DNA from 3 places in the Cupriavidus sp. H39 genome. Region 1 is predicted to be linked to each of the others. Evidence: predicted binding sites of a transcription regulator. Region 1 holds the regulator's gene; each other region holds the start of a gene.
The links. Region 1 encodes HrcA, which represses chaperone genes, less so after heat shock. Its sites were predicted from a motif close to TTAGCACTCNNNNNNNNNGAGTGCTAA; they were not measured.
Positions count from the first base shown of each region.

Region 2: the regulator HrcA is predicted to act here: its motif matches at 7,040-7,066, upstream of groES (co-chaperone GroES).
Region 3: the regulator HrcA is predicted to act here: its motif matches at 5,845-5,871, upstream of rpoH (RNA polymerase sigma factor RpoH).

Region 1 is NZ_CP189848.1:1,368,257-1,378,171, reverse strand. It holds gene ACOCMH_RS21825 (hypothetical protein) at 1-140, shown strand, start outside; gene ACOCMH_RS21820 (RNA-binding S4 domain-containing protein) at 212-607, opposite strand; gene hemH (ferrochelatase) at 604-1,719, opposite strand; gene hrcA (heat-inducible transcriptional repressor HrcA) at 1,826-2,860, opposite strand; gene ACOCMH_RS21805 (NAD kinase) at 2,963-3,880, shown strand; gene recN (DNA repair protein RecN) at 3,946-5,697, shown strand; gene ACOCMH_RS21795 (hypothetical protein) at 5,774-6,220, shown strand; gene mprA (MprA protease, GlyGly-CTERM protein-sorting domain-containing form) at 6,372-8,003, shown strand; gene rrtA (rhombosortase) at 8,020-8,664, opposite strand; gene glnE (bifunctional [glutamate--ammonia ligase]-adenylyl-L-tyrosine phosphorylase/[glutamate--ammonia-ligase] adenylyltransferase) at 8,654-9,915, opposite strand, start outside.
Region 2 is NZ_CP189848.1:1,005,148-1,015,062, reverse strand. It holds gene ACOCMH_RS20150 (type II secretion system F family protein) at 1-83, shown strand, start outside; gene ACOCMH_RS20145 (type II secretion system F family protein) at 159-1,133, shown strand; gene ACOCMH_RS20140 (metallophosphoesterase) at 1,325-2,098, shown strand; gene ACOCMH_RS20135 (hypothetical protein) at 2,184-2,378, opposite strand; gene ACOCMH_RS20130 (TonB-dependent receptor) at 2,708-4,846, shown strand; gene groL (chaperonin GroEL) at 4,965-6,608, opposite strand; gene groES (co-chaperone GroES) at 6,656-6,946, opposite strand; gene ACOCMH_RS20115 (SDR family NAD(P)-dependent oxidoreductase) at 7,472-8,245, shown strand; gene ACOCMH_RS20110 (hypothetical protein) at 8,325-8,606, shown strand; gene ACOCMH_RS20105 (carboxymuconolactone decarboxylase family protein) at 8,666-9,007, shown strand; gene gcvA (transcriptional regulator GcvA) at 9,089-9,915, opposite strand, start outside.
Region 3 is NZ_CP189848.1:640,018-649,932, forward strand. It holds gene ACOCMH_RS18405 (cytochrome c oxidase subunit 3) at 1-41, shown strand, start outside; gene ACOCMH_RS18410 (twin transmembrane helix small protein) at 173-382, opposite strand; gene ACOCMH_RS18415 (SURF1 family protein) at 473-1,234, shown strand; gene ACOCMH_RS18420 (SCO family protein) at 1,300-1,944, shown strand; gene ACOCMH_RS18425 (COX15/CtaA family protein) at 1,954-3,057, shown strand; gene cyoE (heme o synthase) at 3,054-3,998, shown strand; gene ACOCMH_RS18435 (SCO family protein) at 4,109-4,729, shown strand; gene rpoH (RNA polymerase sigma factor RpoH) at 4,838-5,764, opposite strand; gene ACOCMH_RS18445 (pirin family protein) at 6,107-6,982, shown strand; gene ybiB (DNA-binding protein YbiB) at 7,002-7,994, opposite strand; gene ACOCMH_RS18455 (ABC transporter ATP-binding protein) at 8,071-8,874, opposite strand; gene ntrB (nitrate ABC transporter permease) at 8,894-9,796, opposite strand; gene ACOCMH_RS18465 (CmpA/NrtA family ABC transporter substrate-binding protein) at 9,829-9,915, opposite strand, start outside.

The DNA.
Region 1 (9,915 bases):
TGGCCGCGCTGGCGGTCATGACCGTCTTTATCTGCCTGTCCGGCGCCTTCACCCCGCGCGATACGGAGTATGGCAGCGGCAAGGCGGTGTTCAAGCACTACATCGTTCCCTTCGTCAGCCCGGACGTCGCGCAGGAATAAGCCCGGCTGACCCGCTCACCTTGCTGTCCGCAGCGCGGCGGCACCGGAAACGGTGCCGCCGCGCTGCCATGTCAGCCCTTGAAGTCATCGATGCGGCGGCGGTCGCGCTTGGTCGGGCGCCCCTGGATCTGGGCCGACGGCTCCGGCTGCAGGCGCCGGCGCTCCGCGTCGGCGACCCGGCGCGACTGGCTCTCGGCCCTCTCCTGATACAGCGTCTGCGCCACCGGCGCCGGCCCGCGCGCCGGGGCGATGCCTTTCACTTCAAGTTCCCAGCGCTGCTGGTGTGCTTCCAGCGCAACCTTGTCACCGGGCTTCACCTCGCGCGAGTTCTTGCACGGCTGGCCGTTGACCAGCACCTTGCCGCGCTCCACCGCTTCGGCCGCCAGCGAGCGCGTCTTGAAGAAGCGCGCGCACCACAGCCACTTGTCGATGCGCTGGCGCGCATCCGCGTCGAAATCCACGTTCATGCCGCCGCCCCCCGCGCCTGCGCACGCGTGCGCCGCGCCTCCAGTTCATGCGGATGCGGCGTGGCGAGCGGCCACCCCTGCAGGTGCTGCAGCGCGATCTCAGCCATGGCCGCGACCCACGGCGCGGCGTCGTTCATGCATGGAATGAAGTGAAATTCCTTGCCACCCGCGACCTTGAATTCAGTCTGGCCTTCCATGGCGATTTCTTCCAGCGTTTCGATGCAGTCCGCCGGGAAGCCCGGGCAGAATACGTCCACCCGCCCCGCGCCGACCTTTCCCAGCTCCGCCAGCGTCGGCGCCGTGTAGGGCTGCAGCCATTCGGCTTTGCCGAAGCGGGACTGGAACGTCACCTGATATTGCCCGGGTTGCAGGCCCAGCGCCTCGCCCAGCAAGCGCCCGGTCTTCAGGCATTCGCAGTGGTAAGGATCGCCCAGCTCCAGCGTGCGCCGGGGCACGCCGTGGAACGACAGGATCAGCTTGTCGCCCTGGCTGAAATCCGGCATGCCGTGCCGGCCCCAGTAAGCGCTGACCTGCTGCTGCAACGCCGAGATATACGCCGGATGGTCATGGAAATGCTTGACCAGGCGCAGCTCGGGCTGGTTGCGCCACTGGCCCAGCACCCGGAACACTTCGTCGAAGGCGGTGGCCGTGGTGGTGCCCGAGTACTGCGGATACATCGGCAGCACCAGAACCTGCTCGCAGCCCTGGCGGCGCAACGCTTCCATCACCGATGGGATCGAGGGGTTGCCGTAGCGCATCGCGCACGCCACCGTCACTTCGTGGCCGTTCTGGTGCAGCAGCCGCTGCAGCGCGTGGGCCTGCCGCTCGCTGTAGACCAGCAGCGGCGAGCCCGTCATATGGGCCTCGCGCAGCCAGATCGATTCGTACTTGAGCGCCGATGCGCGCGAACGCAGCGGCAGGATCACCCCGTACAGCAGCGGCAGCCACGCCGCACGCGGGATTTCCACCACGCGCGGGTCGGACAGGAATTCCTTCAGGTAGCGCCCCACCGCCTTGGGCGTGGGGGCGTCGGGGGTGCCCAGGTTGACCAGCACGATCGCCGTGCGCGGCGCCTGGCCGTGCTGGTAGGCCGGTTCGGGAGAAAACGTCATGTGGCTTCCGGGTAGGCACGATGCCTGGATGGCGCGGGCGCGGCGCACCGGCGCCGGCCATGCTCGCTGCGGATTGAGCCGCTGGCCAGACCTGCGCGCCGGACCACTAGTTCTGGCTCAGCGCGCTGGAGAGCAGCCGCGCGGTGATGTCGACGATCGGGATCACGCGTTCATAGGCCATGCGGGTGGGCCCGATCACGCCCAGCGTGCCGACGATCTGCCCGTCGACCTCATACGGCGCGGTGATGACCGCCATGTCTTCGATCGGCACCAGCCGGCTTTCGCCGCCGATAAAGATCTGCACGCCTTGCGCATGGCTGGACACGTCCAGCAACTGCAGCAGGCTGGTCTTGTGCTCGAACACGTCGAACAGGCGCCGCAGCTTGTCCATGCTCGAGGCCAGGTCGTCGACTTCGAGCAGCTTGCGCTCGCCGCTGATGTAGACGTGGTCGTCGTCCTCGTCCTCGGCGGTGCTGCCGGCCTCGACCGCGGCCTGCATCAGCTGCGACATGTCGCGGCGCAGGTCCTGCAGCTCCAGCCGCAGGTGGCTGCGCACGGTGTCGAAGCTCATGCCGGCATAGTGCGAGTTGAAGAAATTGGCTGCCTCGATCAGCTGGGCCGGCGTGTACGGCAGTTCGGTCTGGATGATGCGGTTCTGCACGTCGCCCTCGGGGCTGACGATGATCAGCAGGATGCGCTTCTCCGACAGCCGCATGAATTCGATCTGCCGGAACGCCTGCGCGCGGCGCGGCGTCATCACCACGCCGGCAAAGTGCGACAGGTTGGACAGCGTGCGCGCGGCCGCCGTGATCATGCGCTGCGGCCCCAGTTGCTGGCCACCCAGCTGGTCCTGGATCTGGCCGGTCAGCTCGGCCAGGTCGGCGTTGCGCTCGAGCGGCTTGGCGGTCAGCATCGAATCGACGAACAGCCGGTAGCCGCGCGGCGTCGGGATCCGGCCGGCCGACGTGTGCGGGCTGGAGATAAATCCCATTTCCTCCAGATCGGACATCACATTGCGGATCGTCGCCGGCGACAGGTCCAGCCCCGAGTACTTCGACAGGGTGCGGGAGCCGACCGGCTGACCTTCGGCAATGTAGCGCTCGATCAGGGTCTTGAGCAGCGTTTTGGAGCGTTCATCCATGATGCCCCGATTTTACGCAAGTTTTGGACCTTCTGGCGCCCGGGGCGGAAGGGCCGCCGGCGCCTGCTGACAACCGTCGCGGCGGTATGGTCTAATCCCGGCATGTCCGCCCCACCCAAAGCCAGCGCCGTGCGCACTCCATTCAAGACCGTCGCCCTGGTGGGCCGGTACTCCACCGCCGGCATCGAAGGGCCCCTGGAGGAGATCGCCTCCTACATCCTGCGCAACGGCCAGGACGTGGTGTTCGAGCGCGAGACCGCACTGGCCACCGGGCTGACCGCCTACCCCGCCCTGTCCGCCGAAGAGATCGGCCGCGAGGCCGACGTGGCCGTGGTGCTGGGCGGCGACGGCACGCTGCTGGGCCTTGCCCGCCAGCTCGCCGGGCACGACGTGCCCCTGATTGGCGTGAACCACGGGCGGCTCGGCTTCATGACCGATATTGCCCTGGAAGACGCGCACACGGTGCTGCCCGACATGCTGGACGGCCGCTACGAGTCAGAGACCCGGCTGCTGCTGGCGTCGCGGGTGGTGCGCGACGACATGGACATCTTCGCCGCGCTGGCGCTGAACGATGTGGTGGTGAACCGCTCCGGCATCTCCGGCATGGTCGAGCTGGCGGTTTCCGTGGACGGCCACTTCATGTACAACCAGCGCTCCGACGGCCTGATCGTGTCGACCGCCACGGGCTCGACCGCCTATGCGCTGTCGGCCGGCGGGCCGATCCTGCATCCTACGCTGTCGGGTGTAGTGCTGGTGCCGATCGCCCCGCACGCGCTGTCCAACCGGCCGATCGTGCTGCCGCACGACGCCGAGGTCACCATCGAGGTGGCCAGCGCGCGCGATGCCAGCGTCAACTTCGACATGCAGTCGCTGACCTCGCTGCTGCCGGGCGACCGCATCGTGGTGCGGCGCTCTGAAAAGACCATCAACCTGCTGCACCCGGTGGGCTACAACTACTACGCCACGCTGCGCAAGAAACTGCACTGGCACGAATACCCGTCCGAAGACAACCGCCTCTGAGCGCCATCCAGCCGCCCCTCAGCCCGAGCCCGAACTTCATCGGACCGACTACCCTTCCCGCCACGATGCTGCGCAGCCTGTCCATCCGTGATTTCGTCATCGTCGACACGCTCGACCTGGATTTCACCACCGGCTTTACCGTCTTCACCGGCGAGACCGGCGCCGGCAAGTCGATCCTCATCGACGCCCTGGCGCTGGTGCTGGGCGAACGCGCGGATGCCGGCGTGGTCCGCGAAGGCGCGCCGCGCGCCAGCGTCAGCGCCACCTTCTCGACCCATCCGGCGCTGGATGCGTGGCTGGCCGAGCGCGAGCTCAACAGCGAAGACGATGGCGGCGTGCCGACCGTGCTGCTGCGCCGTACCGTCGATGCCGGTGGTCGCAGCAAGGCCTTTATCAATGGCGCGGCCGCTACGCTGGCGCAACTGCGCGAAGTAGGCGACCAGCTGGTCGACATCCATGGCCAGCATGCGCACCAGCAACTGCTGCGTCCCGATGCGCAGCGGCTGCTGTTCGATGCCCACGCCGGCCTGACGCAGCAGGCCGCAGCGGTGGCCGAGGCCTGGCGCGCCTGGCGTGCCTGCGTGCGCCAGCGCGAAGCGGTGGAGCACCAGTCGCGCGAGATGCAGCTGGAACGCGAACGCCTCGAATGGCAGGTCGGCGAGCTGGACAAGCTCAACCCGCAGCCAGGCGAATGGGACGAGATCCAGTCGGAGTACAACCGGCTCTCGCACGCCGCCGGCCTGATCGACGGCAGCCGCGCCGCGCTCGACGCGCTGTCCGAGGCCGACGGTTCGGTGCTGTCGGCGCTCAACGGCATCGTGCACCGGCTGCAGCAGCTGGCCGATGTCGATCCCGCCCTGCGCGACGTGCTGGCCGCGCTCGAGCCGGCGCAGCTGCAGGCCGAGGAAGCCGCGCACTCGCTGACGCGCTATGTCGACCGGCTCGAACTCGACCCCGAGCGGCTGCAGGTGGTGGAAGAGCGCATGCAGGCGCTGCACGCCACCGCGCGCAAGTACCGCCTGCCGCCCGAGCAGTTGCCCGATGAACTGGTCGCGCGCCGCCAGCAGCTCGACGACCTGCAGGCCGCGCAGGACCTCAACAAGGTGATGGCGCGCGAGGCCGCGGCCAAGGCCGCCTACCTGACGCTGGCGCAGCATCTCAGCCAGGCCCGCACGATCGCCGCGCAGGCACTGTCCGGCGCGGTTACCGAAGCCATGCAGGGCTTGTCGATGGCGGGCGGCAGCTTTGTCGCGGCGCTCAATCCGCTCGACGAAGGCCAGAGCTACGGCCTCGAGCAGGTCGAGTTCCTGGTGGCCGGCCACGCCGGCGTCAGCGCGCGGCCGCTGGCCCGGGTGGCGTCCGGCGGCGAATTGGCGCGCATCAGCCTGGCGATCTCGGTGATCACCAGCGAAGCCTCACCCACGCCCACGCTAATCTTCGACGAGGTCGATACCGGCATCGGCGGCGCGGTGGCCGAGGTGGTGGGCCGGCGCCTGCAGGAACTGGGCCGCGCGCGCCAGGTGCTGTGCGTGACCCATCTGCCGCAGGTGGCGGCGCAGGCCGGCACGCACCTGCTGGTCAGCAAGGAAACCACGGCCGAGGCCGAAGCTTCGGTCACGCGGTCGCGCATTCGCGTGCTGGACCCGGCCGGGCGCGTGGTCGAGACCGCGCGCATGCTGGGCGGCGCCACCGTCACCGCCACCACGCTGCAACATGCGCAAGAGATGCTGGCGCAGGGCATGGCCGACAGCGGCACCAGCCAGCCCGCGCGCGCGGGCAAGGACGGCAAGCGCGGCCGCCGCGCCGCGGTTGGTTGAGCGGCGCGACCGATTGCAACCCATTGCGCCCGCTTGCGAGCCATCGCCCATTCCATACACTGACAGGAGTTTCCCCATGACCCGCCCAGCGCCGTCCGCCGGCCACCGGCCCCGCCTCTCGCTGCGCGCCGTGCTGGCCATTGCCACCGCCGCCTCGGCCGCCCTGCTGGCGCTGTCCGGCTGCCAGGCGCAGCCTAAGGCCTCGGCGCCGCCGCCGGGCAGCATCAGCGATGACCGGTCGCTCGGCGACATCATGGTCCGCTTCAAGCCGCCCGCGGTAGACCTGTCCGAAGATGCCGGCAAGCTGCTGGCCGAGATCAAGGGCCCGATCCGCTATGTGGTCAAGCGGCCGATGTCGGGCGGGGTCTGGCTGGTCACGGCGATTTCGCCGTCGGCGGATGCCACCCTCTACCAGGCCGTCGACACGCTGCGCGCCACGCCGCGCATCGAGACCGCCGAACCGGACCGGCTGCTCAAGCCCAGCCGCAATATTCCCCCCAGCCGTGATATGCCGGCGCGTTAGGACGGGTCTGAATCTGTACGGAATGCCGCATTAACGAACGCAGGCGATCCCGAAGCCGCCCTTGCACAACCCGGCGGGATCGTATTCGCTACATAAGATGCCCACGCGCCGGCCCCGCCAGTGCGCGCTACGCCCCAGGGAGGAGAAATCCATGCCGCAATCCGCGCTGCCCGTGTTCTGCCGCAACTTCGCGGCCCGCCGCTGGCGGGCCCTCGCCCTGGCCGCCGCAGCTGCCTGCGGCGCGGTCCCGACCAGCGCGGCACTCGCCGCCGGTGCGCAGTCTGCTCCGGCCTATACCGGCCACATCATCGTGCGCTGGCGCGACGGCACCACCGCAATCGATGGCAACGGCGCCACCAAATCGCCGGCTGCCGCCGAAGCCCTCAAGCAGCTCAGCGAACGCACCGGCATCGCCGTCACGGCACGCCGGGCCATGGGCGGCAACCTGCAACTGCTGCAAGTCCCCGACGCCTTTGCCGCCGACCCCGAAGCCGCGGCGGCGCGGCTGCGCCAGGACCCGCGCGTGGCCGATGCCGTGCCCGACCGCTGGCTGCGGCTGCACGACACCCTGCCCGACGACCCCGAGTTCCAGGTCAACCAGCCGTACCTGAAGGGCACCGGCACCGTCGTCGGCGGCGTCAACCTGCCGCGCGCGTGGGACCGCACGCGCGGCAGCAACGGCATGGTGGTGGCGGTGGTGGATACCGGCATCCTGCCTCACCCCGACCTGGCGGGACGGCTGCTGCCCGGCTTCGACTTCATCAGCACGGCCACGGTCTCCAACGACGGCGACGGCCGCGACGGCGATCCGACCGACACCGGCGACAACCTGCCCGCCGGCTTCACCTGCCCGGGCAGCACCACGCCCATTACCGATCCGACCAACAACAGCTGGCATGGCACGCGCGTGGCCGGCGTGCTGGGGGCGCAGACCAGCAACGCGCGCGACATCGCGGGCGTCGACTGGAATGCGCGCATCCTGCCGGTGCGGGTCTCGGGACGCTGCGGCGCCCTGCTGTCCGACACCGTCGACGGCATGCGCTGGGCCGGCGGCCTGCCGGTGCCGAACGTGCCGGACAACCCCACGCCGGCGCGCGTAGTCAATATCAGCCTGGGCGGCGGCACTTGCAGCAGCATCGAGCAGCAGGCGGTCAACGACCTGAATGCGCGCGGCGTGGTGGTGGTGGCCGCGGCCGGCAACAACCGCGGCGCCGTCGAAGCGCCGGCCGACTGCAGCGGCGTGATCGCGGTCACCGCGCACGCCAACGACGGCGAGAACGCCAGCTATGCCAATGTCGGACCGCAGGTCGCGCTCAGCGCGCCGGGCGGAGGCTGCGGCAACTCGCAGGTGGTGGAAGGCCGCTGCACGGTGACGCCGTCGGTAATCCGCACGCTGAGCAACGACGGCAAGACCGCGCTCGGCAACTACGTGGTGACGTCGTCCGCGGGCACCAGCTTCGCCGCGCCGATGGTCTCGGGGGTGGTGTCGATGATGTTCACGCTCAATGGCGCGCTGACGCCGGCGCAGGTCACGGCGGCGCTGAAGAGCTCGGCGCGTCCGCATCCGTCCGGCACGTTCTGCACGACCAATCCGGGCGTGTGCGGCGCAGGCCTGCTCGATGCCGACGGTGCGCTGGTAGCGGCGCTGGCGACGCCGCCGGCGGAGGCCGCGCCGGCGCCGGCCTCGAGCAGCGGTGGCGGCGGTGGCGCGGTGCCCCTCTGGGCCGCGATGCTGCTCGCACTGTCCGGCCTGCTGGGCTTCGCGCTGCGGCGCCGCTTCTAGCAGCGCGCCGGGCGGCTCAGGCGGCGGCGCCGTTGCTGGGCGCCGGCCTTCGGGCCAGCCACCATTCCTGCAACACCCAGCACAGCAAGCCGGCCACGGCGCCGGCCGCGTGCGCCGCCCGCACCACGCCAAAGCCCCAGGCCGGATCGAATACCACCGGCGCCAGCCACGACTGTTCCACCCAGACCTTGGCCAGCACGCCCAGGCACAACAGCACCCCCGTGGCGCGCGCGAGTCCCGGCGCGCGCAGCAACCCCAGGGATCCCCACAAGGCCAGCCCGTGCAGCGCGCCCGAGAGCCCGCCGTACCAGGCAACCGCCGGCACGCGCAGCAGCGCCACCTGCACCGCGATGCCGCACGTCACCAGCACCAGCAACAGGCTGCGCACCCGCGCCACGCGCGCGCAGATCGCCAGCACGCCGGTGGCGGCGAGCATGTCGGCCAGCCAGTGATGGCCATCCAGGTGCACCCACATCGCCGTGGCCAGGCGCCACCACTGCCCGTCCACGCGCACCGCGTCGCGCAGGTACAGGCCGTGCGCGTGCCACGCGGGGATGAAGGTGAAGGCCGCGGACAGACCCCACACCAGCACCATCGCCGCCAGCAGTCCCGGCCACGTTGCGCCGGCCGTTGCCGGCTGGCCTGCTGCCTCAGTCCTCACCGAACACGGCGCGCCACAGCGTGCGTACCGATGCGGTCTGCGCCGCCATCGCTGCCGGCGCCACGCGCGCATGGGCCTGGCCATCGAGGCGCAGCTGGTGCTGGCGCGCACGGAACAGCCGGTAGGCGTCGCCCACCGCCAGCGCCAGCTTGGCATCGATCAGGCCCAGCTCGCCGGCTTCGCGCAGCAGCGCGATATTGCCTGCGTTGCGCGTCAGCTGCGGATGGGCGCGGCTGTGCAGCAGTACCAGGTACTGCACTGTGAATTCGATGTCGACCATGCCGCCGCGGTCGTGTTTCAGGTCGAACAGGTCGGTCGGGTTGGGATGGCCTTCGGCCACCTTGCGGCGCATCTGCGCGATCTCGCCGCGCAGCGCCGCGGCGTCGCGCTGCTGGCACAGCACCTCGGCGCGCAGCGCCTCGAAGCGCTCGCCGATGGCGGCATCGCCCGCGCAGAAGCGCGCGCGCGTCAGCGCCTGGTGTTCCCAGACCCAGGCGGTGTTGTCGCCCTCGCGCAGCTGGTAGCGGCGGAACGCGTCGAAGCTGGTCACCAGCAGGCCGGCCGCGCCATTGGGCCGCAGCCGCGTATCGACGTCGAACAGCGCGCCGGCCGCGGTATGGCTGGTGAGCCAGGTGATCAGGCGGCGCGCATAGGCGGCATAGACCTCGGGCGCGCGCTCGTGTTCGTCGTCGTACAGGAAGATGATGTCCAGATCCGACGCATAGCCCAGCTCCTTGCCGCCCAGCCGGCCGTACGCGATCACGGCGAAGCGCGGCACCTCGCGGTGGCGCGTGGCCAGCTGGCGCCAGACCGTCGCCAGCGTCGCCTCGAGCATGGCATCGGCAAGGTCCGACAGGCGGTCGGCCACCTGCTCCACCGTCAGCATGCCCTGCAGGTCCTGCAACAGCACGCGGAAGGTCTCGACATGGTGTTCGCGCCGCAGGATGTCCATCTGCTGCTCGACCTGGCCCTCGGCGGCGAGCAGTCGTTCATGCAGGCGCTTGCGGAACGCGGCCCAGTCGGGCGCACCGGCCAGCGCGTCGCTGTCGAGCAGTTCGTCCAGCAGTTGCGGATGGCGCGTCAGGTAGGCCGCGGCCCAGCGCGAGGCATGTAGGGTCTGCGCGACGCGATCCATCGCCTGCGGGTATTCGGACAGCAGCGACAGGTAGGAGGCGCGCCGGCTGATCGCTTCGAGGAAATCGATGAAGCGTCCGATGGTGCTGTCAGGGTCGTCCTGGCGCGCGGCCAGGT
Region 2 (9,915 bases), 360 kb from region 1:
GGCTGCGCATGATCGGCGTGGCGCTGGTGTCGATGACCTTCGGTGTGCTGTGGATGCGCAAGATCATCCGGATCCGGGTCTGACGCGCCGGCCGCGGTCAGCTCAGTGCAGTGCCAGAAGAAGCAGGGCTTGGACAGCCATACTGACGGGAGTCCATCATGCAAGAGATTATCCAGGGGTTCCAGGTCGACCAGATGATCGTGCTCGCGCTGATCTTCGTGGCGGCGTTTGGCACGGTGTTCGGCGTGCTCTATGCGCTCGCGCCCCACCGTCTGCGTGGGCGGGCCGAACAGATCGCCGGCCAGGCTGGCCAATTCGAGGCAGCGCAGGGCCGGCACAAGGCGCTGATCGAAAAGCTGGTGAAGTGGGCGCAGCCGGTGTCGCGGCTGTCGCTGCCCAAGGAAGGCTGGGAGAGTTCGCAACTGCGCGTGCGCTTCATGAATGCCGGCTGGCGCGGTGCCAGCGCGGCGCCGCTGTACTTCGGCGCGAAGACGGCGCTGGCCGTAGCCCTGCCAACGCTCGGACTGCTCGCGGTCAGCACCCAGCCCGGGCAGCAAAGCCAGCAACTCATGTTCGTGCTGCTAGCGCTGCTGGGCGCCATCGGCTACTACCTGCCCAACGTGATCCTTGCCCGCAAGGTCTCCCAACGCCAGCGCACCGTATTCGAAGAATTCCCCGACGTGATCGACCTGCTGACCGTCTGCGTCGAAGCCGGCCTCGGCCTGGACGCGGCGCTGATGCGCGTGGCCGACGAACTGGCGCTGCGCTGCCCGGTGCTGGCCGATGAGCTGCAACTGATGCTGCTGGAACTGCGCTCCGGCTTCTCGAAGGAAAAGGCGCTGTCGAACTTGTCGCTGCGCACCGGCGTGGAAGACGTGGACAAGTTTGCGTCGATGCTGATCCAGGCCGACCGCTTCGGCACCAGCCTGGGCGAGTCGCTGCGGGTGCTGTCCGACATGCTGCGCACCAAGCGCCGCATGCGCGCCGAGGAGCAGGCCGCCAAGATCGCGCTGAAGCTGCTGTTTCCGCTGATCTTCACCATCTTCCCGTCGCTGCTGCTGGTACTGCTGGGCCCGGCTTTCATCCAGATCTATCGCGTCCTGTTGCCGACCATGGCGGGACAGGGCGGGTAATACGCCCGGGAAACCGCGAACGTTTCCCCCGGCTGTCTCCCGGTGCAATGCCGGCAAGACAGTCACTTGCCCGGAACCGAGGTTCCGGGCTTTTTTGCTTTCCGGGCCAGACGCAGGACTTGACCAGGCTGGCAGGCTTCTGAAAAATGCAGGCAATCCCCTGCCGCGCGCCCTACTCGCCTGGAGTCCCGATGAAGCTACGCATCCTGAGCGACCTCCACATCGAACACCATCTCCCGGACTCCGTGCCCGCCTGCGACGCCGACCTCGTGATACTGGCCGGCGACATCGCCAACGGCCGCGACGGCATCGACTGGGCCATCGGCACGTTCAGCCAGCCGGTGGTCTATGTGCCCGGCAACCACGAGTACTACGAGAGCAGTTTCGATGTCGTGGACCAGCAAATGGCCGAGGCCGCGGCAGCGCATCCGCGGATGCGGCTGCTCAATGGCGGCGTGGCCGAATTCGACGGCGTGCGCGTCATCGGCACGACGTGGTGGACCGACTACACGCTGTTCGGCACCGACCGCCGCGACGAGGCCATGCAGGCCTGCGCGAAAGCCATGTACGACCACCGGCTGATCGAAATCCGGGGCGATGATGGCCGCATGCGGCAATTCACGCCGCAGGATGCCCTGGCTCGCCACCGGGCCGCGTCTGACTGGCTGTCGGCGCAGCTGGCGCTGCCCTACGCCGGCAAGACGGTCGTGGTCACGCACCATGGCCCGGATCTGGGCAGCCTGGACCCGCGCTTTTCGCACGACCTGGTCTCCGGCGGCTTCCTGTCGCGCCGGCCCGACCTGGTGGCACGGGCGGACCTGTGGATCCACGGCCATACCCACACCAGCTTCGACTACTGCGTCGACAACACGCGCGTGGTCTGCAACCCGCGCGGCTACGTCAGCCGCCGTACCGGCGAGCTGGAGAACAAGGCCTTCGACTGGTGCTGCGTGGTCGAGGTCTGACTGACTCGACCCTCGCTCGCCATCATCGCAACGGCGCCGGGCTCACGCGGCGCCTTCGCCCATCAGCCGCTCAAGCGGGATCGCCTTAGATGCCCTGCGTGCCTTCCACGACGATGGGCTTGCGCCAATGGCCATCGGCGGCAATCGGGTCGGCCAGCAACCACACACTTTCAAAGTCCACCTGCTCGGACTGGCGCAACGCGGGCAGCGTCCGCACGGTAACGCCGTAGCTGGCGTCGGCACAGTGCGGCAGGTCGACCATCTTGCCGTCTACCTGCACCGCGTGACTCGGCCGTGCCGCTGCCAGCACGCGCCGCGCCCATTGAGCCTTCCTGCGTCGGGTAGGAAGCTATGCGCACCGGCGCCAACTGCGCGGGGCGGCGCTTCGACTTAATTCATTTGATAACGATTCGTATTTGCAATACCATGTTTTGCGGTCCATACAGAAGGCCGCACGCCGTGCCCCCACCGCAATTCCAACGCAATCTGCCAAGAGGTCTTGTCATGCCGGTCACGGACCACCGGGGGCGCGTGCGCCCTCCCATTGCTTGTCTTGCATCGCTTCGCCAACAACGCAACTGCCGCCCGTTTGCGCCGTCGCACGTGCTGATGGGTGTGCTCGCCACCTTTCACCTGCAAGCGGCTTGCGCGCAGGAGGCTGACCCCGCCGCCGGTCAGGCCACAACGGAAGCGGCCACGCCAACCTTGCCGCAGGTCACCGTCAGCGCCGGCGCCGAGCAAGGCGAGGCGCCCCCACCCTATGCCGGCGGCCAGGTGGCTCGCGGCGGCAGGCTCGGCATGCTGGGCGATACCGCCATCATGAAGGCGCCATTCAACCTGACCAGCTACACCGCCGAACTGATCCAGAACCAGCAGTCCGCCACCGTGGCCGAGGCCCTCAGCAAGGACCCGTCGGTGCGCGCCACGGGACTGGCCGGCGCCAATATCGACACGTTCTACATCCGCGGCTTCCCGATCAACGAATCCAACTCGGGGGAAATCGCCTTCAATGGCCTCTATGGCATCGCACCCAGCTACCGGGTATTCACCGACTACACCGAGCGCATCGAGGTGCTGAAAGGCCCCGCCGCGCTGCTCTACGGCATGTCGCCCAACAGCGGCGTCGGCGGCGTGATCAACATCGTGCCAAAGCGCGCCGGCGATGACCTGACCCGGTTCACCGCCAGCTATGCTTCCGACACGCAGTTCGGCGGGCACCTGGACGTGGCGCGCCGCTTCGGCGAGGACCGCGAGTGGGGCGTCCGTGTCAACGGCAGCTACTACAACGGCGATACCACCGCCGACCACCAGTCGCGCAAGGCGCCCGTGGGCGCGATCGCGCTCGACTATCGCGGCAGTCAGCTGCGCGCTTCGCTGGATGTGCTGGCGCAGGAGGAGCGCATCGCTGCGCCTGGGCGGCCACTCACGGTCTCGCCGGGGCTGGCGGTTCCAGCAGCGCCCGATGGCCGGCGTAATGTCACGCAGCCATGGGAATATTCCAAGGGCCGCGAGGAAGCGGTGCTGTTCCATGGCGAGTACGACATCAGCGACGCGCTGACGGCGTTTGCCAGCGCAGGCGGTGGCTGGAGTCGCCTCGACCGGGTCTTCGGCACGACGCCGGCGATCACCGACGCGCAGGGCGATACCGTCAGCACGCCGACCTTCTACAAATTCAAGGTGGACCGCGGCACGTTCGATGGCGGCCTGCGCGCGCGCTTCGCCACCGGTCCGGTCAGGCATGCGGTCACGCTGCAGGCCAATGCCTATACCGAGCGCTTCGACCGCGCCTTCACCTCGGGCACGCCGGTAACGTCGAACATCTACAACCCGGTGACGCAGCCCGCGCAGAACCTGCCGGCACCATCGACGGTGCCGCGCCTGACTGCCACGGACCTGAGCGGCGTGGCGGTGTCGGACACCATGTCCTTGCTCGACGAACGCGTGCTGCTGACGCTGGGCCTGCGCCAGCAGCGCGTCAGGACGCGCAACTACGACCAGACCACCGGCGCCGTGGCGACGTACTACGACCAAAGCGCCACCACGCCGATGGTGGGCCTGGTGGTGCAGCCGACGCAGCGCTGGTCGGTCTACGCCAATTACATCCAGGGCCTGAGCCGCGGCGACTTGGCGCCGCCCACCGCCAGCAACGCTGGCGAAGCCTTTGCGCCGTACAAGGCTGACCAGTACGAGATCGGCACCAAGTTCGACTTTGGCCGCTTCACCACCACGCTGGCGGCCTTCCAGATCGCCAAGCCTACGGGGCAGATCGACAACAACGTGTTCTCCGTCAATGGCGAGCAGCGCAACCGCGGGCTTGAGCTCAATGTGTTCGGGGAAGTGCTGACGCGCGTGCGGCTGCTTGGCGGCGTCACTCTGATCGACGGCGAGATTACCAAGTCCCCCACCGCCGCCAATGTCGGCAAGACTGCGATCGGCGTGCCGGACCTGCAGGCTAACCTCGGCGCGGAGTGGGACCTGCCCTGGATGCCGGGCCTGACTCTGACCGGAGCCATGCTCTACACCGGCCGGCAGTACGTGAACCAGGCCAACACCGCCAGCCTGCCGGCCTGGACCCGTGTTGATGTGGGCGCCCGTTACACCACCAGGATCGGTGGCAAGGCCACCACGTTCCGCGCCAACGTGCTCAACGTATTCAACCGCGATTACTGGGCCGGCGTGACCTCATGGGGAGGCTTCTCGCTGGCAGCGCCGCGCACGGTGCTGCTGTCGGCCACGGTGGATTTCTGAACGGCCATAGAGAATTCTCCAAACAAAAACCCCCGCGGGCTCGCACCCGCGGGGGTTTTTGCCTTGACAGCCTGCCGGCCGGGCTGTGACACCCTGCCGGCAGTCGGTCGGCATCAAATTACATCATGCCTTCCATGCCGCCCATGCCGCCCATGCCGCCCGGCATTGCCGGAGCCGACTCTTCCTTCGGCGATTCGGCAACGGCGCAGTCGGTGGTCAGCATCAGCGAAGCCACCGAAGCGGCGTTCTGCAGTGCGGTGCGGGTGACCTTGGTCGGGTCCAGCACGCCCATTTCGACCAGGTCGCCGTACTCGCCCGAAGCGGCGTTGTAGCCGTAGTTGCCCTTGCCTTCGATGACCTTGGCAACGACGACCGACGCTTCTTCACCGGCGTTCAGCACGATCTGGCGCAGCGGCTCTTCCATGGCGCGCAGCACGATCTTGATACCGGCGTTCTGGTCGGCGTTGTCGCCTTGCAGGGCCGAGATCGCAGCGCGGGCGCGCAGCAGGGCCACACCACCGCCGGGGACGATGCCTTCTTCCACCGCAGCGCGGGTGGCGTGCAGTGCGTCTTCCACGCGGGCCTTCTTTTCCTTCATTTCGACTTCGGTGGCAGCGCCAACCTTGATCACGGCAACACCGCCGGCCAGCTTGGCCACGCGTTCTTGCAGCTTTTCACGGTCGTAGTCCGAGGTCGCTTCTTCGATCTGGGCGCGGATTTGCTTGACGCGGCCTTCGATCGCCGATGCGTCGCCGGCGCCGTCGATGATGATGGTGTTTTCCTTGCCGATCTCGATGCGCTTGGCCTGGCCCAGGTCGTTCAGGCCGGCCTTTTCCAGCGTCAGGCCGATTTCTTCAGCGATGACGGTGCCGCCGGTCAGGATGGCGATGTCTTCCAGCATGGCCTTGCGACGGTCGCCGAAGCCCGGAGCCTTGACGGCGGCGGTCTTCAGGATGCCACGGATGTTGTTGACCACCAGGGTCGCCAGGGCTTCGCCCTCGACGTCTTCAGCGATGATCAGCAGCGGGCGGCCGGCCTTGGCCACTTGCTCCAGCACCGGCAGCAGGTCGCGGATGTTGCTGATCTTCTTGTCGAACAGCAGCACGAACGGGCTGTCCAGCTGGACCACCTGCTTTTCCGGGTTGTTGATGAAGTACGGCGACAGGTAGCCGCGGTCGAACTGCATGCCTTCCACGACTTCCAGCTCGTCGGCCAGCGACTTGCCGTCTTCGACGGTGATCACGCCTTCCTTGCCAACCTTGTCCATGGCTTCGGCAATGCGCTCACCGATGGAGGTGTCGCTGTTGGCCGAGATCGCGCCGACCTGGGCGATTTCCTTGCTGGTGGTGGTGGGCTTGCTGACCTTCTTCAGCTCTTCCACGGCGGCGGTGACAGCCTTGTCGATGCCGCGCTTCAGGTCCATCGGGTTCATGCCGGCGGCGACGAACTTCATGCCTTCGCGCACGATCGACTGGGCCAGCACGGTTGCGGTGGTGGTACCGTCACCGGCGTTGTCGCTGGTCTTGGAAGCCACTTCCTTGACCATCTGGGCGCCCATGTTCTGCAGCTTGTCCTTCAGCTCGATTTCCTTGGCCACGGACACGCCGTCCTTGGTCACGGTCGGGCCGCCGAAGCTGCGCTCCAGCACCACGTTGCGGCCCTTCGGGCCCAGGGTCACCTTGACTGCGTTGGCGAGGATGTTCACGCCTTCGACCATCTTGGCACGGGCGGCGTCGCCGAACACTACGTCTTTTGCTGCCATGTTCTGAATCTCCTGAAATCTGTACGGGTGGGGCTACAAGTAACGGATTACTTGTTGACCACGGCCATGATGTCTTCTTCGCGCATGACCAGCAGTTCCTGGCCATCCACCTTCACGCCCTGGCCGGCATACTTACCGAACAGCACGCGATCGCCGACCTTGACGTCCAGGGCGATGTTGTTGCCCTTGTCATCCTTCTTGCCGGGGCCGATCGCCAGCACTTCGCCTTGATCGGGCTTCTCGGCAGCGTTGTCGGGAATCACGATACCGGACGCGGTCTTGGTTTCGTTGTCCAGACGCTTCACGATCACGCGGTCGTGCAGAGGACGCAGATTCATACGGACTCCTAGATACAAAGTGAGTTTTTGATCACAAATCGGCCGGCTACCGAGGCGACGGCCGTCAGAAATGTTCAGGTGTCGCAGAGGCTGTTAGCACTCACCCCTGACGAGTGCTAATTATAGGGACGGGGTAGTGGCATTTCAAGACAGGTGCCGAATGCGGGTTTTCCCCTAGAAGATGCGGGACCCCTGGCCGCGGCGCCGGATTCACGGAAAAACGGCAGCGGCCCTTGCTTGGTCTCGCCATCGGTGTTCTGAGCACTTACCGCACAACCACCCTGCAGGGAATGCCAGGGTGATGAAACCGCTTATTTCGCAGGCCCTCAGCGGCGGGTCGCTTCCGCAAAGAAAAACTATCTCGGAGGGACACAATATCTGGTTTGCCCGGTCGCAAGAAATCGCCAAAAATTCCCGACATGCAGTGTTCTGCAGACGCTTGAACCAGAGCCAGCCGGCATCTCCACCGTGAAGATTTCCTTCCGGTGACAAGCGTCCTTACAGACTTTGAACGGAGTAAGCGAGATGAGCAACGAGTTTGCAGGTAGGAAGCTTCTGGTCGTAGGCGGCACGAGCGGCATGGGCCTGGAAACGGCGCGCATGGTGCTGGCCCAGGGTGGTAGTGCCGTGATCGTGGGCAACCGTCCGGAGAAAACCGAAGACGCCCGCAAGGAGCTGGCGGCCCTCGGCAACGTGTGGGCGTTGACCGCCGACCTGTCGGGCGACGCCGGGCTGGCAGCGCTGCGCGAGGCCATCGACAAAGACCATAAGGACATCGACTTGCTGGTCAACGCCGCGGGCGTGTTCTTCCCGAAACCCTTCCTCGAGCATGAGGATGCGGATTACGACCAGTACATGAAGCTGAACAAGGCGTTCTTCTTCGTGACGCAGAAAGTGGCAGCGAACCTCGTTGCCGTCGAGCGTCCCGGCGCGATCGTCAACATCGGCTCGATGTGGGCGAAACAGGCCATCGCCGCGACGCCGTCGTCCGCGTACTCGATGGCCAAGGCCGGCCTGCATTCGCTGACACAACACCTGGCGATGGAACTCGCGCCCAGGCGTATCCGCGTCAATGCGGTCTCGCCCGCGGTGGTCCAGACCCCGATCTACGAGGGCTTTATCCCCAAGGCGGAGGTACACAGCGCGCTGCAGGGTTTCAACAGCTTCCATCCGATCGGTCGCGTAGGCACGCCGCGCGATGTTGCCGAGGCCATCGTGTTCCTGCTTTCGGACAAGGCGAGCTGGGTCACCGGCGCCATCTGGGATGTGGACGGCGGCGTGATGGCTGGCCGGAACTGATACGCGATGGGCAAAGTGCCACGCGCTGGCCCTGCATCGCCCCCGTGAGACCCATTTACCTGGCAAGGAGAAAACACAAGTGACCTATCTGCAGATCACCCTCAAGATCGCCGAAGCCAACCGCGGCGCTGCGGCTGGCATCTACCAGAAGTACAAGGACCCGTTCCTCGCCACCGTCGCCGGCGCCAGGTCCAAGCAACTGCTGGTGCGCGAAGAAGACGTGCAGGTGCTGCACGGCTTTGACTCCAGGGAAAACGCCGAAGCTTATCTGCGCAGCGAGCTGTTTACCGCCGACGTGGTCGCCGGCCTCAAGCCGCTGCTCGACGCCGCGCCAGACGTCCGGATCTACCAGGTTGCATGATCCTTCATGGCGGGACGCCGTTCTGGCGTCCGCCATTCAACTCAACCGGAACTACAGCAATGATGCAAGATTGGAATGCCTATCGCGACGCCCTTCTGGAACGCGTGGGCGACTTCGCCCGACAGAGCCCCGATGTCATGCGCGGCTTGCAGACGATCGACAACGCAGCGGTCAAGACCGGCCATCTCGATCCCAAAATGCATGAGCTGATTGCGCTGGCCGTGGCGGTGACCACCCGGTGCGACGGCTGCATTTCGGTGCACACCAAAAAGGCCGTGGAGCATGGCGCCACGCTGGGCGAAATCTCGGAAGCCCTGGGCGTCGCGGTCGCGCTGAACGCGGGTGCTGCACTGACCTACTCGGCGCGCGTGCTGGAAGCCCACGCACAGCTGCCCAGGTAGTTCACGGCGCGCTCCGGCCCGACCCGCCACGGCGACGATCGGAGCGCGCATCACCAGCCGCAGGCCGCCAAACCCGGGCCGTCACTTCGCGGCGGTCGCCGTTTCCTCGAACAGCCAATCGCGAAACGCAACCAGTCTCGGCAGGCTTGCGCATTCCGGGCGATATACGACGTAATAGGCCAGCGCGGAGAGGCATTCGATGCTTGGGAAAAGCCGAACCAGCCGGCCCGACGCAAGATCGTCCCTCGCCATGACGCTGCGGCCCAGCGCTACCCCATGGCCATCGATCGCCGCCTGCAAGACCGCCGCCGAATTATTGATCCTCATGCCGCGCTTGGCGCCGACCCCCTCGATGCCTGCTGCCTTGAGCCAGGCATCCCATGAGGCAAAGCCGGCATGACTTGGGACCGAGAGGTCATGAATCAGCGTGACGCTGGCGAGATCGGCCGGCTTTCTGATCCGTTTGCCGCGGGCATATTCGGGCGAGCAGACTGGATAGATCTGCTCGTCCATCAGCTTCTCGGCGCTCACGTCCGGCCATTGCCCCGCGCCATAGCGAACGCCGATATCGATGCCATGCGCGGCGAAATCCAGCGGCTTGAGATTGGTGTCCAGACGCACGTCGGTATCTGGCCACCGGGCGTGAAAGCGTTCGATGCGCGGGAGCAGCCATTTGGCGGCGAAAGCCGGACTGGTGGTCACCGTCAGGATGCCGTTCGCAGAGCCTTCCTTCAGCCGGTCCAGGCCGACGGCAAGCCGGTCAAAACCCGCGCGAATGTCGGGCAGCGCGCGTTCCGCCACTTCAGTCAGGACCAGGCGTGCGCGGCCCCTGGCCTGCCGATGGAACAGCGGGGTGCCAAGCCAGTCTTCCAGGCTGCGCACAAGCTGGCCAATGGCTGCGGGCGTCA
Region 3 (9,915 bases), 730 kb from region 1:
TGGTGTGGCTGTTCCTCTACATCGTGGTGTACTGGCTGTAAGCGCTGCCGTACCGGCCGGCGGCCCCCCGGAACACCCGGGGCCGCCGGCGCCAACGCAAAAGAGAAACGCCGCAGGGGCATGGCAGCCTGCGGCGTTTGTCTTTTGCGGGCCAGGCCCGAGGGGCGCCTCGTCAGGGCGCCATGCGGATGCCGGTGCTGTGGATCCAGCCCATCCAGTTCGAGAACAGGATGAACAGAAACAGCGCCACCGAGAAGCCGACGCGCAGCATCAGCGAGCGCATCATGTTGGGCGTCTTGCCGCGGTCGCGCATCATGAAGAACAAGGCCGAGGCCAGGCTGGCGATGATCAGGATGAAGGCAATGATGATGACAAAGCGCATGGCGGGGCGGGATGGGGGCAGGCGCGGCGCGACGTGCGGCGCACAGGGCCATTATCGCACCGGGCTGCGTTGCGCAGTGCCGCGGGGGCGATGAACTGGCGCCGCTTCGCCAGCCCGTTGCCGCTGGCCGCCGCGCTGCTGGTGATCGCGCTGACCTGTGCGCTGGGCAACTGGCAGCTCAACCGCGCGCATGAGAAGGAAGCGCGCGCCGCGCGGCTGCATGCGCTCGCCGCGCAGCCGCCGGTGGTACTGGGCACCGCGCCGCTGTCACAAGTTGTGACCGACCGCGCGGTGCGCGTCAGCGGGCGCTTCGACGCATCCCGCACCATATTGCTGGATAATCGCCCCCACGGCACCGGCGGGCGCAGCGGCGACAGCCGTGCGGGCTTCCTGGTGCTGACGCCGCTGGTGATCGGCGCGGCGCCGGGCGAGGCCGGCGCCCAGCGCGCCGTGCTAGTGCTGCGCGGCTGGCTGCCGCGCGATGCCGGGGACCGCACCCGGATCGCGCCGTTTCCGACGCCCGCGGGCGAGGTCACCATCACGGGCACGGCACTGGCCGGCGTGCCGCGGGTCTATAGCCTGGGCCAGGAGGCCGCCGGCAGCCGGATCCGCCAGAACGTCGAGATCGCGCCCTACGCAGCCGAAACCGGGCTCGCCCTGCACCCGTTGGTGATCGAGCAGCGCAACGACACCGGCGACGGCCTGGCGCGCGACTGGGCGCCTGCCGACGTGGGCGCCGACCGGCACTATGGCTATGCCTTCCAGTGGTTCGGGCTGGCGGCGCTGACCGTGGTGCTGGTGGTGGTGCTGGGCTGGCGCCGCGCGCGGCGGCTGGCCACCGTGATCGAATGAATTGACTGCCTCTGCGCCCGCCACGGGCGCATGGGCTTGCCGAAGACAAAGGACAGACGTACTCCATGGCACAGCAAGACTCCGCTCCGGCCGCCGCGGCCCCGGACCCCCGCATCGACGCGCGCACGCGCCGTGGCCGCCTGCAGATGCTGATGCTGCTGCTGGTGTGCGCGTCGCCGGTGATCGCCTCCTACTTCACCTACTACGTGATCAAGCCGCGCGGCGGCGCCACCAACTACGGGGCGCTGGTCGACCCGCAGCGGCCGATGCCGCCGGTGCGCGTCACCGACGAGCAGGGCCAGGCCGTGCCGCTGGAGCAGTTCCGCGGCAAGTGGCTGCTGGTCAGCGCCGATCCGTCCGCCTGTGACGAAGCCTGTGCGAAGAAGCTGTTCACCATCCGCCAGATCCGCGCCGGACAGGGGCAGGACCGCCTGCGCATCGTGCCGGTGTGGCTGGTCACCGACGACGGCAAGATCGACGAGCGCCTCGTCTCCGCCTACAACGAGCCCTACGCCGGCGTGCGCTTCCTGCGCATCGACCGCCAGGCGGCGCAGCAGTGGCTGCCGGCAGAGCCGGGCAAGCGCGCCGAGGACACGCTGTTCCTGGTCGATCCGCTGGGCAACCTGATGATGCGCTTCCCGCAGGACCCGGACCCCAAGAAGGTGAGCGGCGACCTGAAGAAGCTGCTCAAGGTCTCGCGCATCGGTTGAGGGGACGCCATGCTGCTGCAACTGGCCATCATCGGCATCCTGATCGCGCTGTTCCCGTTGTCCTATGTGCTGGTGAAGGGCGACCGCAACAAGTACCGCAAGCTTGCCTGGATCACGGCGTTCCTGACGCTGGACCTGATCATGTTCGGCAGCTTCACGCGCTTGACCGATTCCGGGCTGGGCTGCCCCGACTGGCCCGGTTGCTACGGGCATTCCAACCCGCATGCCGCCATGGAGCCGATCCGCGCGGCCGAGACCGCGCTGCCGAGCGGCCCGGTGACGCTGGCCAAGGCCTGGATCGAGATGATCCACCGCTACTTCGCCATGGCGGTCGGCGTGCTGATCATCACGCTGATGGTGCTGGCGTGGGTCAAGCGGCGCGAACTGAAGCAGTCGCCCTGGTTCGCCACCGGCGTGCTGCTGCTGGTGTGCTTGCAGGGCGCCTTCGGGGCCTTCACCGTAACCCTGAAGCTGCAACCCATCATCGTGGTCACGCACCTGATGCTGGGCATGGGCCTGCTGGCGGTGCTGATCCAGCTGGGCTCGCGCAACGACCCGCCGCACCCGGGCGCGCCGCAGGCGGCGCGGCTGCGCTGGCCGGTGCGCATCGGCCTGCTGCTGCTGGTGATCCAGATCTTCCTGGGCGGCTGGGTCAGCACCAACTACGCGGTGATGGCCTGCACCGACTTCCCGCTATGCAATGGGCAGCTGGTGCCCGAGATGGACTTCCGCCACGGCTTCACGCTGTGGCGCCAGCTGGGCATGACCGCGGACGGCGACTACATCCCGCACGCGGCGCTGGTGGCGATCCACTGGGTGCATCGCGGCTTTGCCGTCATCGTGCTGGGCTACCTGGCTTGGTTTGCCCTGCGTGCGCGCCGGCTCGAAGGGCTCAGCCGCGCCGCCGGCTGGCTGCTGGCGACGCTGGTGCTGCAACTGGCCACCGGGATGTCCAATATCGTGTTCGACTGGCCGCTGGTGGCGGCGGTCGCGCATAACGGCGGCGCGGCGGTGCTGCTGCTGCTGCTGGTCCGTCTCCACTACAATATCGGGCTGACGACCCGGGCCGTCGGCGCCCCCGCTGCCGTGCCGAATGCCGCCCGTGCCACATGAAAGACAAGACCCCTTCCGTGGTTACCGCTACCCACCCCCATTCCCTGGGCAAGTTGAGCCGCTTGCGGCACCTGGCCCGGCAATATGCCGCCCTGACCAAGCCGCGCGTGACGCAGCTGGCCGTGTTCTGCGCCATCATCGGCATGTTCCTCGCCACGCCCGGCATGGTGCCGTGGCCGGTGCTGATCGGCGGCGCCGCCGGCATCTGGCTGCTGGCCGGCGCGGCTTTCGCCATCAATTGCCTGGTCGAACAGAAGATCGATGCACTGATGCGCCGCACCGCCTGGCGCCCGTCCGCCACCGGTGAGATCACCACGCGCCAGACGCTGGTGTTCTCCGCCATCCTGGGCGGCGCGGGCATGTGGCTGCTGCACGTCTACGCCAACGATCTGACCATGTGGCTGACCTTTGCCACCTTCCTGGGCTACGCGGTGGTCTACACCATCCTGCTCAAGCCGGCGACGCCGCAGAACATCGTCATCGGCGGGCTGTCCGGGGCAATGCCGCCGGCGCTGGGCTGGGCCGCGGTGGCGGGCGAAGTACCGGCCGAGGCCTGGTTCCTGGTGCTGATCATCTTCACCTGGACCCCGCCGCATTTCTGGGCGCTGGCGCTGTACCGCCGCGCCGACTACGCCAAGTCCGGCCTGCCGATGCTGCCGGTCACGCACGGCGAGCGCTATACGCTGCTGCATATCCTGCTGTACACGCTGATCATGATCGCGGCGACGCTGCTGCCTTTTGTCTATGGCATGAGCGGCTACATCTACCTGGCGGCCGCGCTGGCGCTGGGCGCGGGCTTCCTGGCCTATGCCTGGAAGCTGTACCGCAACTATTCGGACGAGTTGGCGCAGCGCACCTTCCGCTTCTCGATCCTGTACCTGTCGCTGCTGTTCGCCGCGCTGCTGGTCGACCACTACTTCAAGTTCGTGCCGCAGGTCTGACCTGCGCCATCGCGCCCCGGCTGCGGCATCTTGCCGCGCCGGCGCGAGCACAGCAGCATGATCGGCGATACTGCATGCTGTTTCCTTCCCATTCCCGACCCGTGCCCCGCATGCCACGCCTCAGCCCCGCTTCCGGCCTGTTCGCCGCCTTCCGCCGCTTTGCCCTGCTGGCCGCGCTCGCCCTGGCCGTGGCCGCCTGTGGGCAGCAGAAGGCGTCGTTCCGCAATGTCGATATCACCGGCGCCGCCGATTTTGGCAAGGACTTCGCGCTGACCGACCACACCGGCAAGGTGCGCACCCTGGCCGACTACAAGGGCAAGGCGGTGGTGATGTTCTTCGGCTACACCCACTGCCCGGATGTCTGCCCCACCACCATGGCTGAACTGAAGGCCGTGATGGAAAAGCTGGGGCCGGATGCGGACCGCGTGCAGGTGCTGTTCGTCACGGTCGATCCGGAGCGCGATACGCAGGCGTTGCTGGCGCAGTACGTGCCCGCCTTTGATCCCCGCTTCGTCGGGCTGCGCCCGGCCGATGAGGCCGCGCTGCAGAAGCTGGCCAAGGACTTCAAGGTGTTCTACGCCAAGGTGCCGGGGAGCTCGCCCAACAACTACACCGTGGATCACTCGGCCGGCAGCTACGTATTCGATGCGCAGGGCAAGCTGCGGCTGTTCATCCGCCATGGCCAGGGCCCGGAACCGATTGCGCACGACCTGAAACAGCTGTTGTCCTGATGCAGGCGGGACGGAAGGGTGCGGCATAACGCCGCACCTCGCTGCGCGCGGACAATAAAAAAAAGGCCGGTCCAGTGGACCGGCCTTTTGCATGGTTGGCGGTACCGATCAGGCAAAGGCCTGCAGCGCGCCCTTCATCTTTTTCATCGCCGCCGCCTCGATCTGGCGGATGCGTTCGGCCGACACGCCGAACTCGTCGGCCAGCTCATGGAGCGTGGCGCCGCCCGAGCCGTCGTCCTCGACGTTGAGCCAGCGCGCCTCGATGATGCGGCGGCTGCGCTCGTCGAGCTTGCCCAGCGCTTCTTCCAGCCCGTCGACCTGCATGCGGTCGTGGCGCTTGGCTTCCATCACGCGCGTCGGCTCGTTGTGGTTGTCAGCCAGGTAGGCGATGGGGGCGAATTCCTCTTCGCCATCGTCGACCTGGCCTTCCAGCGCCAGATCGCCGCCCGACAGCCGGGTTTCCATCTCCATCACTTCTTCGGGCTTGACGTTCAGCTCGCGCGCCACGGCCTCGACCTGCTCCGGCGTGAACGTGTGGCCGCCCTGCTTGCGGCTGCGCAGGTTGAAGAACAGCTTGCGCTGTGCCTTGGTGGTGGCCACCTTGACCATGCGCCAGTTCTTCAGCACGTATTCATGGATTTCCGCCTTGATCCAGTGCATCGCGTACGACACCAGCCGCACGCCCTGGTCCGGATCGAAGCGCTTCACTGCCTTCATCAGGCCGATATTGCCTTCCTGGATCAGGTCGGCGTGCGGCAGCCCGTAGCCCAGGTACTGGCGGGCGATCGACACCACCAGCCGCAGGTGCGACATCACCAGGCGGCGCGCGGCGTCGACGGAATCGTGATCGCGCAACTCGCGCGCGAGGCGTTGCTCTTCCTCCGCGGTCAGCAGCGGAATGCGGTGGACAGCCTGGATGTAGCTGTCGAGGTTGCCCACGGTCGCCGGAAAGGTCAGCGCAAAGCTGCCCGTGTTCCGGGGCACCGTCGGCAGACGGTTATTCAGGGTTTGGTCGGCAGACAAGACTGCGTTCACTCAATGGCTCCTTTCGCGTCCGGCGGTTGGGTTGCCGGTGCGCCGCGCCCCCTTGGGAATCGGCGGCACTGCAACACATCTTAGCACTCTGGCCGGGTGAGTGCTAATTGGAGTTCCGATGGCCCCGATAGTTCCCGTATATTAACCTCCCTGTTCGGATAGGCAGAAGGTTTGGCAAGAGACGGCAACGATACCGGTGCCATCGCGCACTGTAGTTAGAGCGCGCGGGGGCAAACGGGTTCTGTCCGCTGCTGCAATGCTCCGTTGCAGCACCGTCTACACTCGACCGGCGGGCGGCGCAATGGCATGCTTGCGAGCCTCTCTTATCGGATCGGAGGAGTTATGTCTGCTATCGAACACTTGCTCAAGCCGCATGTGCGCGACCTGGGCGATTTCACCGTGCGCCGGCTGCTGCCAGCCGCGGCTACCCAGACTGTCGGGCCGTTTATCTTCTTCGACCATATGGGGCCGGTCCAGCTGCCGGCCGGTCAGGGCGCCGATGTGCGCCCTCATCCTCATATCGGGCTGGCCACGGTCACCTATCTGTTCGAGGGCGAGATCATCCATCGCGACAGCCTGGGCAGCGACCAGGCGATCCGCCCTGGCGACGTCAACTGGATGACCGCGGGCCACGGCATCGTCCACTCGGAGCGATCTCCCGAGCATGTGCGCAAAGACGGCGCGCGGCTGCATGGCATCCAGACCTGGGTGGCGCTGCCGCAGCAATATGAGGGCGCCGAGCCGTCGTTTTTCCACCATCCCGCCGCCACGCTGCCGCGCATTGAGCGGCCCGGGCTGCGCATGGTGGTGATTGCGGGCGATGCGTTCGGCCAGACTTCGCCGGTCAAGGTCTTCAGCCGCACCCTGTACGTGGCGATCGAGCTGGACGCGGGCGCCAGCGTGGAGATACCCGCCAACCATGCCGAGCGCGGCATCTATCCGGTCGACGGCGCGGTCGCGCTCGACGGCGAGCCGCTGCCGGCCGAGCACATGGTGGTGCTCACGCCGGGCCGGCCGGCAACGCTGACGGCCACGGCGCCGTCGCGCGTGATGCTGCTGGGCGGCGACCCGACCGACGGGCACCGCTTTATCTACTGGAATTTCGTGGCCAGCAGCAAGGTGGCGATCGAGGCTGCCGCCCAGCGCTGGGAGGACGACCAGTTCCCGCACGTGCCGGGCGAGACCGAGCGTATTCCGCTGCCCCCGCGCAAGCCCTGAGCGTAGTCCCGGGGCCGGCTCAGAGCGGGCTGGCCCAGGTCACCCGAGTGCCCTGGCGCAGGCATTCGCGGATCGCCTCGACCTGGATGGTGATGGGCGCCGGCACCGGCACCGCGCCGTCCAGCACGCGCCGGATCCAGGCCACGGTCAGGCCGGCGTCGCTGCCCGGCGGTAGCTCCGGCACGTCGCCGATGGTGCCGCCGGCCTGGCCGACCAAGGTCTGCTGGTGGCCTTCATGCAGCCAGTCGATGCGGCTGGTGCGCCGGGCATCGGCCACCACTTCGCCCTCGGTGCCGCGTGCCAGCAGCACGTTGGCGGGCTCGTGCGAGAAGTAGTCGGTCAGCGTCTCGCGGTATTCGGGGTGCGTGTAGCTGTACAGCCGCAGGCCTTCGGCAGGCGAATGCTCGCCCACCGGCTGCAGCATCTTGGCCACCGTATGCGACGAATTGCGCAGGCCGATCACGGTGCGCCGCTCCAGCAGCCGCGACAGTCCGGGCGACAGCACGTCGACCGGCAGCACCGCCAGCGGGCCATTGCCGTCGCCGTCGCGCAGCCGTGCCGAGGCTTCGGCAGTGCTGGCGCACAAGGGCACGCCCAGTTGTTCGAACAGCGCCATGCTGGTCACGCGGCCTTCGAACACGCGCGTGCCGTGCACCAGCACGGGGACGCCTTCGCGGGCCAGCAGCAGCGCCAGCAGCGGCACCAGGTTGGGCTGCTTGCGCGCCCCGTTATAGCTCGGAATCACCACCACCTGCCGGTCCGGCGGCGCGGGCAGCGGCTGGCAATGCGCATGGGCGGCCTCCAGCATGCCGGCCAGCTCGTGCGGCGCCTCGCCCTTGATGCGGTAGGCCATCAGGATGGCGCCCAGCTCCACGTCAGAGACGCGGCCGGCCAGCATGGCGTCGAACAGCGCCTGCGCGTCCTCTCGCGGCAGGGCGCGCGCGCCGTTGACGCCGCGGCCGATCTCCTTGATATAGCGGGCGGCGGGAAATGGGGCGGCGGTGGTGGTCATGGCGGCGTGGGGTAGTGTGTGCTGGGTTCATGATAGCGGAGCCCGGCGGCCTCGCCCATCGCCGCCGGCGGTGCTGCTACGCCGCTTGCGGCAGCGCCGGGTTGCGCTGCTTGCGGTAGAGGAAGTCCAGCACCGCGGTGCGGCAGCGATGGTAGGCCGGTTCGTGCGCCAGCGCCACGCGGTCGCGCGGGCGCGGCAGGTCCACCTTCAGGATCTCGCCGATGGTGGCGGCCGGGCCGTTGGTCATCATCACGATGCGGTCGGCCAGCAGCACGGCTTCGTCGACATCGTGCGTCACCATTACCACCGTGCTGCGCGTGCGCGCCACGATCTTGAGCAGCTCGTCCTGCAGATGCGCCCGCGTGAGCGCATCCAGCGCGCCGAAGGGCTCGTCCATCAGCAGCACCTTGGGCGCCATCGCCAGGGCGCGGGCAATGCCCACGCGCTGCTTCATGCCGCCGGAGATCTCGTGCGGATATTTGCCTTCGGCGTGGCTCAGTCCCACCAGCGCCAGCGTGTCGTGCGTGCGCGCCTTGCGCTGCGCCTTGTTCTCGCTGGCCGCAAACACACGCTCCACGCCCAGGTAGACGTTCTCGAAGCAGGTCAGCCACGGCAGCAGCGAATGGTTCTGAAACACCACCGCGCGCTCCGGGCCGGGCCCGGCGATTTCACGCCCGGCGCAGATCAGCGCGCCGGTGGTGGGCGTGGCCAGTCCCGCCAGCAGATTCAGCAGCGTCGACTTGCCGCAGCCGGAGTGGCCGATCAGCGTGATGAACTCACCCTCGGCGACCTGCAGGTGAATGTCGCGCAGCGCGACGAACGGGCCCTTGCGGGTCTTGAAGGTCTGGCCGACGTTTTCAATGCTGACGAACTTGTCCATGGCGTCTCTCCCGTACCGATCAATGCGTGCCGTAGCTGAAGCGCCGGGCCAGCGCCAGCAGCGCATGCTCCAGCAGCAGGCCGATGAGGCCGATCACGAAGATCGCGATCACGATGTGCTCCACCTTCAGGTTGTTCCATTCGTCCCACAGCCAGAAGCCGATGCCGGTGCCGCCAGTCAGCATCTCGGCCGCGACGATCACCAGCCAGGCCGTGCCGATCGACAGCCGCACGCCGGTCAGCATGTAGGGCAATACCGCGGGAAACAGCACGCGCGTAAACACTTTCCATTCCGACAGGTCGAGCACGCGCGCCACGTTCAGGTAGTCCTGCGGCACGCGCGTGACGCCCACCGCGGTGTTGATCACCATCGGCCAGATCGAGCAGATGAAGATCGCCCAGATTGCGGCGGGGTTGGCCGCCTTGAACAGCAGCAGCCCGATCGGCAGCCAGGCCAGCGGCGAGACCGGCCGCAGCAGGCTGATCACCGGTGCGGTCATGGCGTTCAGGAAGGCAAAGCGCCCGATCACGAAGCCGGCCGGTATGCCGACCAGCGCCGCCAGGCCGAAGCCCGCCGCCACGCGCGCCAGCGACGCCAGCACGTTCCAGCCGATGCCCTGGTCATTGGGCCCGTTGCGGTAGAACGGGTCGGCAAACAGCGGCACCGCGGCGTGCCACGTCGCGCCCGGTGTGGGGATGGCCGGGATCATGGTGGCGATGCCGTGCCAGGCCAGCACAAACAAGGCGAAGCCCAGCAGCGGCGGCACGGCCTTCAGCACCAGCGCGGCGACGGCGTCGCGGCGTTGCGCGCGCCGCGCCTGCATGGCGATTTCGTGTTCGCGCCGACGCGCCCGCTCCTTGGTGTCGGGGTCGGCGGCGACGGCGCTTGCGGCATTGGGCGTAGTAGGGACAATGGCATTCACGTCTGGCTCCTTTTGGTCAGGGGCACTGCGAATCAATCGGAAGGCTGGCTGCGGGCCTTGATCTTGAAACCGTCGGCGTAGGCCTTGGGGTCCTTGCCGTCCCAGACCACGCCGTCGAT